Regions from separate parts of the Streptomyces sp. CAI-85 genome, predicted to be linked through region 1. Evidence: riboswitches for the same ligand, from Rfam matches in the RefSeq annotation. Region 1 holds a riboswitch; each other region holds the start of a gene.
What was found. A riboswitch is a leader RNA that binds a small molecule or an ion and turns the genes downstream of it on or off. The one in region 1 is predicted to bind cyclic di-AMP.

Region 1 (3,786 bases):
CGGAGGACGAAGTCCGCGGCCAGCCCCACCCAGCCGGCGCCGGCCAGCGCCAGCATCACGCGCGACAGGCCCTCGTGGCCGGCCAGGTGCAGGGCGATCGACAGGATGCCGGTCGCCATCACGGCGGCCCCGGCCGCCGGGGGACGCTCCGCCCACCAGGCACGAAGGGCGGGACCGGCGGGACCGGAGGAGGGCGCGGGGGAGGGGGAGCCGGGCATGGAGCCGATGCTAGGGAGTGAGCGGCGCCGTGAGCGGGGGCACGCGCGCGGGGGCGGCGAAAAACCGGCATACGCGCGCGTACCGCCGGAAAGCGGCGCACGCGCGTGTGCGGTGCGTCAGGCCGGCCGGACCACGCTGTGGATCGCCGACTCGCCGTCGTAGTAGACCGACTCCTCGCGCACGTACGTGCCCGGCTTCGGGGCGTGGATCATCATGCCGTTGCCTATGTAGATGCCGACATGGCTGACGCCCTCGTAGAAGAACACCAGGTCACCGGGGCGGGCGTCGGCGAGGGAGACGGTGGTGCCGAAGGTCACCTGGTCGTAGGTGGTGCGCGGCAGGGTGACCCCGGCGGCCTTCCAGGCGGCCTGGGTCAGGCCGGAGCAGTCGTAGGAGCCGGGGCCGGTCGCGCCCCAGACGTACGGCTTGCCGATCTGCGCGCGGGCGAAGGCGAGCGCCTTCTCGGCCTTGGTGGAGACCGTGCCGCCGCCCGGAGAGGACGAGGACGTGGGGGAGGGGGACGGGGACGGCGTGCCCGTGTCCGTGGCCGGCGCGGTGGCCGCCTGCCGCTGGGCCAGTTCCGCCGCCTTGCGCGCGGCCTCCTCCTGGCGCTGTCGCTCGATCGCCGCCAGCCGGGCCTGCTCCTGGGCGGTCAGCCGGGACAGCAGCTCGCGCGCGGTGGCGAGCTTCTTCTGGACGGTCGCCTTGGCGGTCTTCAGCTCGCGCTGGGTGTCGGTGAGCGCGGCGAGACCCTCACCGGCCTCCTGGCGCTTCCGCATCGTCGTCGACTGCTCGGTGACGTAGTCGTCGACCATGCTCTTCTGACGTTCGGTCAGGCGTCCCATGAGCTGGGCCTGGTCGAAGTAGTCCTGCGGGGTGTCGGCGAGCAGGAAGGTCGCCGTGTCCGGCGCGGCGGCTCCGGTGCGGTACTGGGCGGCGGCGAAGGAACCCAGCTCCTCGCGCGCCTCGTTGAGGTTCTGGGTGCGCCGGGCGACGTCGTCGAGGAGACCGGCGACGCGCTTGCGCTGGGTGGTCGTCCTCTCCTTGGCGGCGTTGTACTTCTCGGTCGCCGACTCGGCCTGGCGGTAGAGGTCGCCGACCTTCTTCTCGACCTCCTCCAGGCTCGGGGTGCCGTCGTCCGAGGAGGGGGCGGCGTTCGCCGACTGGGAGAACAGGGCCACGGACGTGAGGGCGGCGGTGGCGAGGGCGGGTGTGCGGATGCCCGCCACGCGCGGACCGGAGGCACGCCGTGGCTTGCGGTGCTGCGACGCCAAAGGAGGCGACTCCTTCCATCGTCCGCCTACCGGGTTAGCTGTCGGGTTCGGGCGGGTGGTTCGGAAGGGTTGCCCTACGGCCTGTCCCCGCGCAGGGCGGGGAGTGGGGCCGATTCACCCCGGAGTTTCGGTGGGTCCCCGGCTCCGGGCGCCGTGCGGAAGGGGCGTGGCCGGACTCGGCGGAGGCCGCGCGGCCCGGCGAGGTTCGCCGGTGGAGGTCGTACGGCCTGTTCGGCACCGTAGCCAACGTGTGTGGCCCTTGTGAAGGTTGATGGGTGATATGTCCGATACATTTTCGTGACCTGAGGAAAAGTGCCCCCGCTCGATCACGGGTCGTGATAAGGCCGCCCCGGAAGGTGAGTGGCGGGATGTTTCGGGGACCGGGACCGGTTGTCAGTGGCGCCCCCTAGACTCGGAGAGCGATGAGCAGCCTCTTTGACGACAGCTTCCTGGCGGACCTCCAGGGCCCCCGCGCCCATGAGGAGGAGCCCCCGCCGCCGCCCGAGGACGATCACTCTCCGGAGCACCTTCCGGAGGATCTGTTCGGCGGGAAGTTCGACACGCCCCCGGACCGGGACGCCCACTACCGCGACGGCGCCCCGCGCCCGGTGCTGGACGCGGCGGCCCTCCTGGACGGGCTGAACGACAACCAGCGCGCGGCCGTCGTGCACGCCGGCACCCCGCTGCTCATCGTGGCCGGCGCCGGCTCCGGCAAGACGCGCGTGCTCACCCACCGCATCGCCCACCTGCTCGCCGAGCGCCAGGTCCACCCGGGCCAGATCCTCGCGATCACCTTCACCAACAAGGCCGCGGGCGAGATGAAGGAGCGCGTCGAGCAGCTCGTCGGCCCGCGCGCGAACGCGATGTGGGTGATGACGTTCCACAGCGCGTGCGTGCGGATCCTGCGGCGCGAGTCGAAGAAGCTCGGCTTCACCTCCTCCTTCTCGATCTACGACGCCGCCGACTCCAAGCGTCTGATGGCGCTCGTCTGCCGCGATCTGGACCTCGACCCCAAGCGCTACCCGCCCAAGTCCTTCAGCGCCAAGATCAGCAACCTGAAGAACGAGCTGATCGACGAGGAGGACTTCGCGGCCCAAGCCACTGACGGTTTCGAGAAGACCCTCGCCCAGGCGTACGCGATGTACCAGTCGCGGCTGCGCGAGGCCAACGCCCTCGACTTCGACGACCTGATCATGACGACGGTCAATCTGCTGCGCGCCTTCCCCGATGTCGCCGAGCACTACCGCCGCCGCTTCCGGCATGTCCTGGTCGACGAGTACCAGGACACCAACCACGCCCAGTACGCCCTGGTCAGGGAGCTGGTCGGCACCTCCGAGCACCCCGTCGACGTCCCTCCGAACGAGTTCGACGTGCCGCCGGCCGAGCTGTGCGTCGTGGGTGACGCCGACCAGTCGATCTACGCCTTCCGGGGCGCGACGATCCGCAACATCCTCCAGTTCGAGGAGGACTACCCGGACGCGACGACGATCCTGCTGGAGCAGAACTACCGCTCCACGCAGACCATCCTGTCCGCCGCCAACGCGGTCATCGAGCGCAACGAGTCCCGCCGCCCCAAGAACCTGTGGACCAACGCGGGCGCGGGCGCGCGCATCACCGGCTATGTCGCCGACACCGAGCACGACGAGGCGCAGTTCGTCGCCGACGAGATAGACCGCCTCACGGACGCGGGCGACGCCAAGGCCGGTGACGTCGCGGTCTTCTACCGCACCAACGCCCAGTCCCGTGTCTTCGAAGAGGTCTTCATCCGCGTCGGCCTGCCCTACAAGGTCGTCGGCGGGGTCCGCTTCTACGAGCGCAAGGAGGTCCGGGACGTCCTCGCCTATCTGCGGGTCCTTGCCAACCCGGAGGACTCCGTCCCGCTGCGCCGCATCCTCAACGTGCCCAAGCGCGGCATCGGCGAGCGCGCCGAGGCGATGATCGACGCGCTCTCCCAGCGGGAGAAGATCAGCTTCCCGCAGGCGCTCAAGCGCGTCGACGAGGCGTACGGCATGGCCGCGCGCTCCACCAACGCCGTGAAGCGGTTCAACGTCCTGATGGACGAGCTGCGCACGATCGTCGAGTCCGGCGCCGGCCCCGCCACCGTCCTGGAGGCCGTGCTCGAACGCACCGGCTACCTCGCCGAGTTGCAGGCGTCCACCGACCCGCAGGACGAGACCCGCATCGAGAACCTCCAGGAACTCGCCGCCGTGGCCCTGGAGTTCGAGCAGGAGTCGGGTGAGGGCGAGGAGACCGGCTCGCTCTCCGACTTCCTGGAGCGGGTCGCGCTGGTCGC
Region 2 (3,786 bases), on a different contig from region 1:
GCGCGGGCGGTCGCGGAGTACGAGGCGTACGCCACGTCACTGGCGTTTCTGCGGCACCGGGGCCGGCGCGGGCGGGCCGGCGCCGACTTCGTCGTACGGGAGCGGGAACTGCTCAACGAGCTGTGGCGCCGCAAGGACGTCGCCCGCCCGGCCCTGGACCACGCGGCCCGGATGACGGCCCCACCGGTACGGATCCCGGTGGCGCCGTGGCCGGTGTACGGCGTGTACGGCCAGGGCCAGGGCTACGGCCCTCCCGCAGGCTACGGACACGGCCATCCCCCGGCCTACGCATATCCGACGCTCCCCCACCCGCTCCCCAACCCGTACCGGTCGTAGGGCGCCGGGACGGTCCGGCCTCCGACCGTCCCGCGCCGACGCCGCGGCACGACGCCCAGCCGCTCAGCCCAGCACCGCCCGGCACGGCACCTCGTCGCCCCCGCCGCTCAGTCCGACGCCGCCGTGAGCCGCCCCACTTCGTCCTCCGTCAGCTTCAGTTCCGCCACCGCCAGCAGGGCGGGGAGCTGTTCCGGGGTGCGGGCCGAGGCGATGGGGGCGGTGACCGTCGGGCGGGCGGCGAGCCAGGACAGGGCGACCGTGGCGACCTCGGCGCCGTGCTCGCGGGCGATCTCGTCCAGCACGGTGAGGACCCGGCGGCCCCGCTCCGTCTCCAGATGCCCGCCGGCCTTCCCGGCCCGCGCGCTGTCCACCGTCGCACCGCCCGGCCGGTACTTGCCGGTGAGGAAGCCGGAGGCGAGCCCGGAGTAGGGGAGGGCGGCGAGCCCCGAGCGTTCGGCGAGGTCCTGGAGGGGGCCCTCGTAGGTGTCGCGGGAGACCAGGTTGTAGTGGGGCTGGAGGGCCACGTACCGGGCGAGGCCCTCGCGGTCGGAGAACTCCAGGGACGCCCGGAGGCGTTCCGGCGAGATGTTGGAGGCGGCCGTGTACCGCACCTTGCCTGCCCGCACCAGGTCGTCGAGGGCGCCGACGATCTCCTCGACCGGCACCTCGGGCTTGTCGAAGTGGGTGTAGTACAGGTCGATGTGGTCGGTGCCGAGGCGGCGCAGGGAGGCGTCGGCGGCGGCCTTGATGTTGGCGGCGGTCAGGCCGGGGAAGTCCGGATGCTGGCTGACCTTGGTGGCGATCACCAGGTCGTCGCGGTTGCCGCGGGCGGCGGTCCAGCGGCCGATCAGGGTCTCGGACTCGCCGCCGCTGTTGCCCTCGATCCACGCCGAGTAGGAGTCGGCGGTGTCGAGGAAGTTGCCGCCGGCGGCGGTGTAGGCGTCGAGGACGGCGAAGGAGGTGGTCCCGTCGGCGGTCCAGCCGAAGACGTTGCCGCCGAGGGAGAGCGGGAAGACCTGGAGGTCGGAGGTGCCGAGCTTGCGAAGAGCGGTCATGCCTCTTCCCAACGGTCACCGGTGCCGAACCGATTCCGCCCGCCGTGCGAACAGCATGTGAAGCGGCGGGCGGATCAGTCTCGGGGAGGGAACCTCAGGGGTTGAGGCCCTTGCTCCGCAGCCAGGCGCCCGGGTCGATGCCCGACGCGCTGCCGCCCGGGTGGACCTCCAAGTGGAGGTGGGCGCCGGTGACGTTGCCGGTGGCGCCGACGCGGCCGATGACATCGCCGGTGGCGACCTTCTGGCCGACGCTGACGCTGATCGACGACTGGTGGGCGTACCAGATCTCGGTGCCGTCGTCGAGGGTGAGCACGGTCTTGTAGCCGTACGAGCCGTCCCAGCCCGCCGACGTGATCGTGCCGCTGTGCACGGCCTTGATCAGCGTGCCCGTGGGGGCGGCGAAGTCCAGGCCGGTGTGGTAGCCGGAGGACCAGTAGGCGCCGGCCTCACCGAAGGTCGAGGTGATCGTGTACGAGGAGGTCGGCAGCGCGTACTGCGTGGCCAGCTCGGCGAGGCGCGCGGCCTCGGCCTTCTCCTTGGCCTCCGCCTCGGCCTTCTCCTTGGCGGCGGTGGCCTTGGCCTCCGCCTCCTTCTCGGCCTTGGCGACGGCGTCGGCCTCGGCCTTGGCCGCGGCTTCCGCGGCGGCGAGCTGGGCCTGCGTCTCGACCTGCGTCTGCTGCGACTCGACCTGGGCCATGATCCGGCTGCGCAGGGCCTCGCCGGCGTCGGCGGCGCTCTGCGGGGCGGTGTCGTCGGCCTGCGGGGTGGTCACGCTGCCGAAGCTGCTGAGCGTGGGGGCGGTGTCCTCGGCGGGCTCGTCGTCGGATATCAGCGAGCCGACGTTGGGCAGGTCCGGCAGGGAGATGGAGACCGGGGCCTTGCCGGTGTTGGCGCTGGCCATCCCGCCGGCGCTGACGGCGGCGATGACGCCGACGCCGAGCACGGTGGAGCTACGGGCGAACCCGCCGCCGCCGCGCTGCTTGGCGACCCGGTGCTTGCCCCGGGGCGGGCGGACGGACTCCGCGGTGGGGTTCCACTCCTCCCAGGGGCCCTCGTCGTCGGTGCGCGCGCCGCCGTAGACGAAGGTGTCGGCGGACCGCTGACTCGGCACGAACGGGGCTTCGGGGGCAGGCCGGTTGGACACCACGCGGGCGCACTCCTTTCCTTCCGCCGCCTACCGGGTTAGCTGACGGGTTCGGAGCGGGAAGGTCTCCTACGCGCGTATACCGTTCGTGACTCTGTGAGTTCAGAGGTCACGGCGGCTGCCGTGCGATTCACCCCAAGGTGGTGGTTCCCCGGTTCCCTTGCGGGATTCGGCGCGTGCGCACGGAGCCGTCGCTTGTGACGGCTGGGACGACCGCGCTGCGTTATCGAACGTTAATAGACCCGGGGGCGCTATTCCAAGCTGTTCCCCTTGATCAACAACATTTCTGGCCTGGACTTTCAGGCCATGAACGATGAAAAACGGGCGAGTTGACCGGCACCGCCCCTACCCCGGGAACCGTTCAGTAGTCATCCCCGTTTTGATGGTGACTCACTTGTTATGCGCAGCGCGCACGACCGATCACCGGAGGTGACCGCGCATGGAGGGACGGAACGCACCGAGGGCCGGAACCCTCTCGGATTCCGGCCCTCGGCCTTCAGTAGCGGGGACAGGATTTGAACCTGCGACCTCTGGGTTATGAGCCCAGCGAGCTACCGAGCTGCTCCACCCCGCGTCGGTGAACACCACTCTACGCCATCCCCGGGGTGGAAAGCACATCGGTTGTCCGGGGGATGTAGGTTCCGGGTCTGCGTTAGCAGTGTCGGTCGATCTCTAGCAGTCGGCTAGCAACCTTCCGGGTGGCGTTAGCAGCACCTGTGGTCGGTGGTGGTCAGTCCCGGGAACTTCTCGGTCATCCGGCCTCTTGGTCCTGGGCGACTTCCTACGGTCAGCTCATGGTCACCAAGCGTACAAGCGTGAGGGCTGGCAGTCAGGAGTCTGCGACGGCTTCGATCCGGTACGAGGACGACTCGGTCCGCAGCGTGGAGTTCAGCCAGCTGCGTCGGGGCAGTTTCGACGGGTCCGTGCCGTGGCGGCGGGTCAGGTCGGCGAAGGGGCACAAGCATCATCCCGGGGAGTACGCGTCGGCGACGACGCGTGGGCTGGTGGTCTATGAGAGCCGTCTGGAGCTGGCTCGGCTGCTGCTGGCGGACTTCGACCCGCAGGTGGTCAGGATTTTTGCCCAGCCGTGCCGTCTGCGGGCGCGGGTGGGTGGGCGGTGGCGGCTGCACGTGCCGGACTTCCTGCTGGTGCTGGGGGACGGCAACGTGCGCGTGGTCAACGTGAAGCCGGCCGACCGCCTTCTTGATCCGAAGATCGCGGAGGCTCTGGCCTGGCCCGGGGACCTGGTGG
Region 3 (3,786 bases), on a different contig from region 1:
CGGCGGCGACGGGCGCGGTGACGGCCGGCAGCCCTAGGGCGAGGAGGGTGACGAGGGCCGCGGCGACGGGCGTACGGGTGGGGCGCATACGGAACCGGTCCTTCGGAGGGGCGGACGGGGCGGGTGATGTGCGGTCATCCCAGCACCCGGACCCGCGCGCGCCCGCGCACCACTCCCGTCCGATCACCTCACTGGTGGAGCGGCCGGTCGTACTCGTCGTACCTACGGCGCCGGCCGGCCGCCCCGTCCCGCTCGGTCACGCCACCGCCGAGATCCGGGTCCGGATGTCGTCGGGGGAGAGCGTGCCCTTGGCGGTCACATGGTCGCCCGAGGACTCCCCGCGCAGCCGCCGTCCGATCCACGGCACCAGGTACTCGCGCGCCCAGTGGACGTCGTCCCGGCGGATCTCGAGGGTGCCGCGCGGCGGGAGCTGCGGCCAGGGCTGCTCCGGGTCGGCCGGCACCTCCAGGCCGAGGACCTGCCCGGCGCGCAGCGCCACACGCGTGTGGCCCTCCGGGGAGAGATGGAGTCGGTCGCCGTCCCAGGCCCGGCGGTCCTGCACGGACCGCAGGGACCACAGGTCGAGCACCGGGCAGCCGTAGCGGTCGGCGACGGCGCGGACGTGCCCGTTGTAGGTGGCGATCTTGCCGCGCAGATGCTTGAGCACGGGGACGCCACGGGTGTCGAAGCCGGTGGTCACCAGGACCGTGCCGGACACGGCGGTGAGTGCCGCGACCGCCCGCTCGAAGCGCTCGGCGACCTCGTCGGGGTCGGTGCCGGGCCGCAGGATGTCGTTGCCGCCGGCGCAGAAGGACACGAGGTCGGGCGCGAGGTCCACGGCCTGCGGAAGCTGGTCCTCCATGATCTGGTCGAGCAGCTTGCCGCGCACGGCCAGGTTCGCGTATCGGAAGTCGCCCTCGGGTCGGCGGTCCGCGAGGAGTACCGCGAACCGGTCGGCCCAGCCGACGAACGCCCCGTCGGGGCCAGGGTCGCCGACGCCCTCGGTGAAGCTGTCCCCCACCGCCACGTACGACCCGATCACTGATCTGTTGTCATTCTTCGAATCGTCTGCCACGGCAGATCATGATTCACCTTCTAATGTGACTTACGCGACCGTAGGCAGGGGTTGACGGACGGTGAGATAAGCCACTCCTAAAGAGTTGGCCAACCGGGGAATAACGTCCCGCGGTACGTCGAAGGCCGGACCCCGGGAGCGGGGTCCGGCCTTCGACGGCGCGTCAGGGCCTGTCAGGGCGCCTCGGGAAGCGCTGGTGCGGGGGCGGTCGACCGGTCAGCCGACCGAGACTCCGTGCGAGCGGAGGTAGGCGACCGGGTCCACGTCCGAGCCGTAGTTCGGCGTGGTGCGGATCTCGAAGTGCAGGTGCGGTCCGGTCACGTTGCCGGTGGCACCCGAGAGGCCGACCTGCTGGCCCGCGGTCACGGTCTGGCCGGCCGAGACGGAGAGCGAGGACAGGTGGGCGTACTGGGCGTAGTGGCCGTCGTTCAGCTTGATGACGACCTGGTTGCCGTACGCGCCGCCCCAGCCGGCGGAGACGACGGTGCCCGCCGCGACGGCCTTGAGGGAGGTGCCCGTCGGGACGACGAAGTCGACACCGGTGTGGTAGCCGCTGGACCACATGCTGCCCGACATCCGGTACGGCGTACCGACCGTGGCGCCGGCCACCGGCAGGCTGAACCCGGAGGAGGCGGTGGTGGAGTTCTCGGCGGCCGGGGTGCTCGGCTGCGAGGCCGACGCCTGGGAGTCCGAGGAGCCGGCGGACGACGAGGACTGCGCGGGCTGCGACTTCTGCGCCGGCTTCGAGGGCTGCACGGGCTCGGCCGACTGCGCCGACCCACGCGCCTCGGACGACTTGGGCGCGGTGGTGGGGGCGGAGGACGCGGCCTTCTTGCCGATCGACAGCTTCAGGCCCGGGTGGATCAGCGAGGGGTTGTCGCCGACGGCCCGCCGGTTGTCCTGGTACAGCCGCTGCCAGCCGCCGTCGACACCCTGCTCGTCGGCGATCCGCGAGAGGTAGTCGCCGGAGCGGACGGTGTACGTGCTGTGCTTCGCGCCCGACTTGCCCGACTTGTGTGCCACCGGAGCCGCCTGCGCGGTCTTCTCCGCGACCCGTTCCACGGTCTTCGCCACGGCCTGTTCCGGAACGGACGCCGAGGCGGACTGGGTGGGGGCCGCGTGGGCACCCGTGGCCCCCAGGAGCGGGAGGGCGAGAGCGGCTCCGCCGGTTCCGGCGGCGGCGATGGAGCGGGTGAATCGCTGGGACTTCGGACGGCGGTGCTTACCCTTCGCGGGCATGGCGCATTCCTCTCCGGCGCCTGCGAGGTGAGCTGTCGGGTGCGGACTGGAGATGTCCGGCCGTGCCGAGGCACGGCTTTACCCCAAGCCTGTTCCGGGACCGGAACAGGCGGTTGTGCCTGTGGGTCCCCCGCTCCTGCCGTGCACGGGTGAGTGTGCGGTCCCCGGACGGCGGCAGGATGAGGCGTCCGTCCGGATTGGTCTGGAACGTAGGCGACCGCGACGCACAGGGACAAGCAGAGGTTGTGCCGTTGACGCATTTCTCTTGATCCGCAGGGATATTTCCCGGTGACACTCCGTGTTTCGAATGGCCCCTTTTTCCCTTAACACCCTGGAAAAGCATGTGAATTACGTGAACATGACGGGCGACGCACGGTCACGGTATGACGCTGCTCACGTGACAGTGCTCCAGGTTCCTTTATTCCAGAGCGAGTTGGAATGAAGGATTTCAATTCGGACAGAACGCCTAGATGCGACGCAGTCGGATAACCGCCGCATCGAGGTCACCGCTCAGCCCGGTCCGCAGTCCGTGGTGCAGCAGCACCGCACCTCGGTGCACTTCGCCCGTTTCGCGGCATTCGTACGTCGCTGCCGGGTCGAGTCCGCGCAGCCGCAGCGCCGGGACGGGTTCGCCGTAGCGCTGCGCCTGGAGCCAGGCGAGGACGACGCTCTCGTCGCCGCGCACGTACTGCACGGCACTGAGTCCGCCCGTCGGCGGGCGCAGCCGGTACAGGTCGCCCCGCTGCACGACGGGCCTGATCTCCTTGTAGAGGTCCACCCAGCGCCGGGCCTCGGCCAGCTCCTCCGCGCTCCACTCGGAGAGGTCCCCGCCGATCCCGAGCACCCCGGCCATGGCGCTCACGAACCGGAACCGCAGAGAGCTGACCCGGCCGTTGAGCTGGGCGTTGGGGCTGTCGGTGACCCAGGCGGCCATCACCCGGGCGGGGTGGATCTGGCTGAAGCCGTGCTGGATGCCGAGCCGGTCCAGCGGGTCGGTGTTGTCGGAGGTCCACACCTGGTCGGTACGGCTCATGATCCCGAGGTCGATCCGCCCGCCGCCGCCCGAGCAGGACTCGAAGGCGACCCCGGGGTGGGCGGCCCGCAGCCGGTCGAGCAGGGCGTACAGCGCCCTGACGTGGTCGACCCACAGGCGCTGCGGATAGGGGTCGTCCGGCCAGCCCGCGTCGGTGAAGCAGCGGTTGAAGTCCCACTTCACATAGTCGATGGGCGCGCTGGAGAGCAGTCCGTCGAGCTGGTCCCACAGGTATTCCTGGACGTCCTCGCGGGCGAGGTTCAGCATGAGCTGATTGCGGAACTCCGTCCGCTTTCGTCCCGGTTGGAACTGCACCCAGTCGGGGTGCGCCCGGTACAGATCGCTGTCCGGGTTGACCATCTCGGGCTCGACCCAGATCCCGAACCGCATGCCGAGGGCATGCACCCGGTCGGCGAGCGGCTTGAGGCCGTGCGGGAAG

Region 2: linked by a shared signal. The riboswitch ahead of G6W55_RS27830 (M23 family metallopeptidase) and the one ahead of G6W55_RS26395 (NlpC/P60 family protein) in region 1 are both predicted to bind cyclic di-AMP.
Region 3: linked by a shared signal. The riboswitch ahead of G6W55_RS17135 (M23 family metallopeptidase) and the one ahead of G6W55_RS26395 (NlpC/P60 family protein) in region 1 are both predicted to bind cyclic di-AMP.

What each region holds. Positions count from the first base shown of each region.
Region 1 is NZ_JAANNX010000032.1:48,444-52,229, forward strand. Features, by position in the region: gene G6W55_RS26390 (tellurite resistance/C4-dicarboxylate transporter family protein) at 1-218, opposite strand, end outside; gene G6W55_RS26395 (NlpC/P60 family protein) at 336-1,493, opposite strand; cyclic di-AMP (ydaO/yuaA leader) riboswitch at 1,501-1,670, opposite strand; gene pcrA (DNA helicase PcrA) at 1,916-3,786, shown strand, end outside.
Region 2 is NZ_JAANNX010000038.1:20,958-24,743, reverse strand. Features, by position in the region: gene G6W55_RS27840 (PrsW family intramembrane metalloprotease) at 1-336, shown strand, start outside; gene G6W55_RS27835 (aldo/keto reductase) at 444-1,391, opposite strand; gene G6W55_RS27830 (M23 family metallopeptidase) at 1,486-2,538, opposite strand; cyclic di-AMP (ydaO/yuaA leader) riboswitch at 2,546-2,720, opposite strand; tRNA gene G6W55_RS27825 (tRNA-Met) at 3,036-3,109, opposite strand; gene G6W55_RS27820 (TnsA-like heteromeric transposase endonuclease subunit) at 3,351-3,786, shown strand, end outside.
Region 3 is NZ_JAANNX010000012.1:163,201-166,986, forward strand. Features, by position in the region: gene G6W55_RS17125 (SIMPL domain-containing protein) at 1-88, opposite strand, end outside; gene G6W55_RS17130 (SGNH/GDSL hydrolase family protein) at 257-1,042, opposite strand; gene G6W55_RS17135 (M23 family metallopeptidase) at 1,292-2,314, opposite strand; cyclic di-AMP (ydaO/yuaA leader) riboswitch at 2,319-2,476, opposite strand; gene G6W55_RS17140 (alpha-galactosidase) at 2,781-3,786, opposite strand, start outside.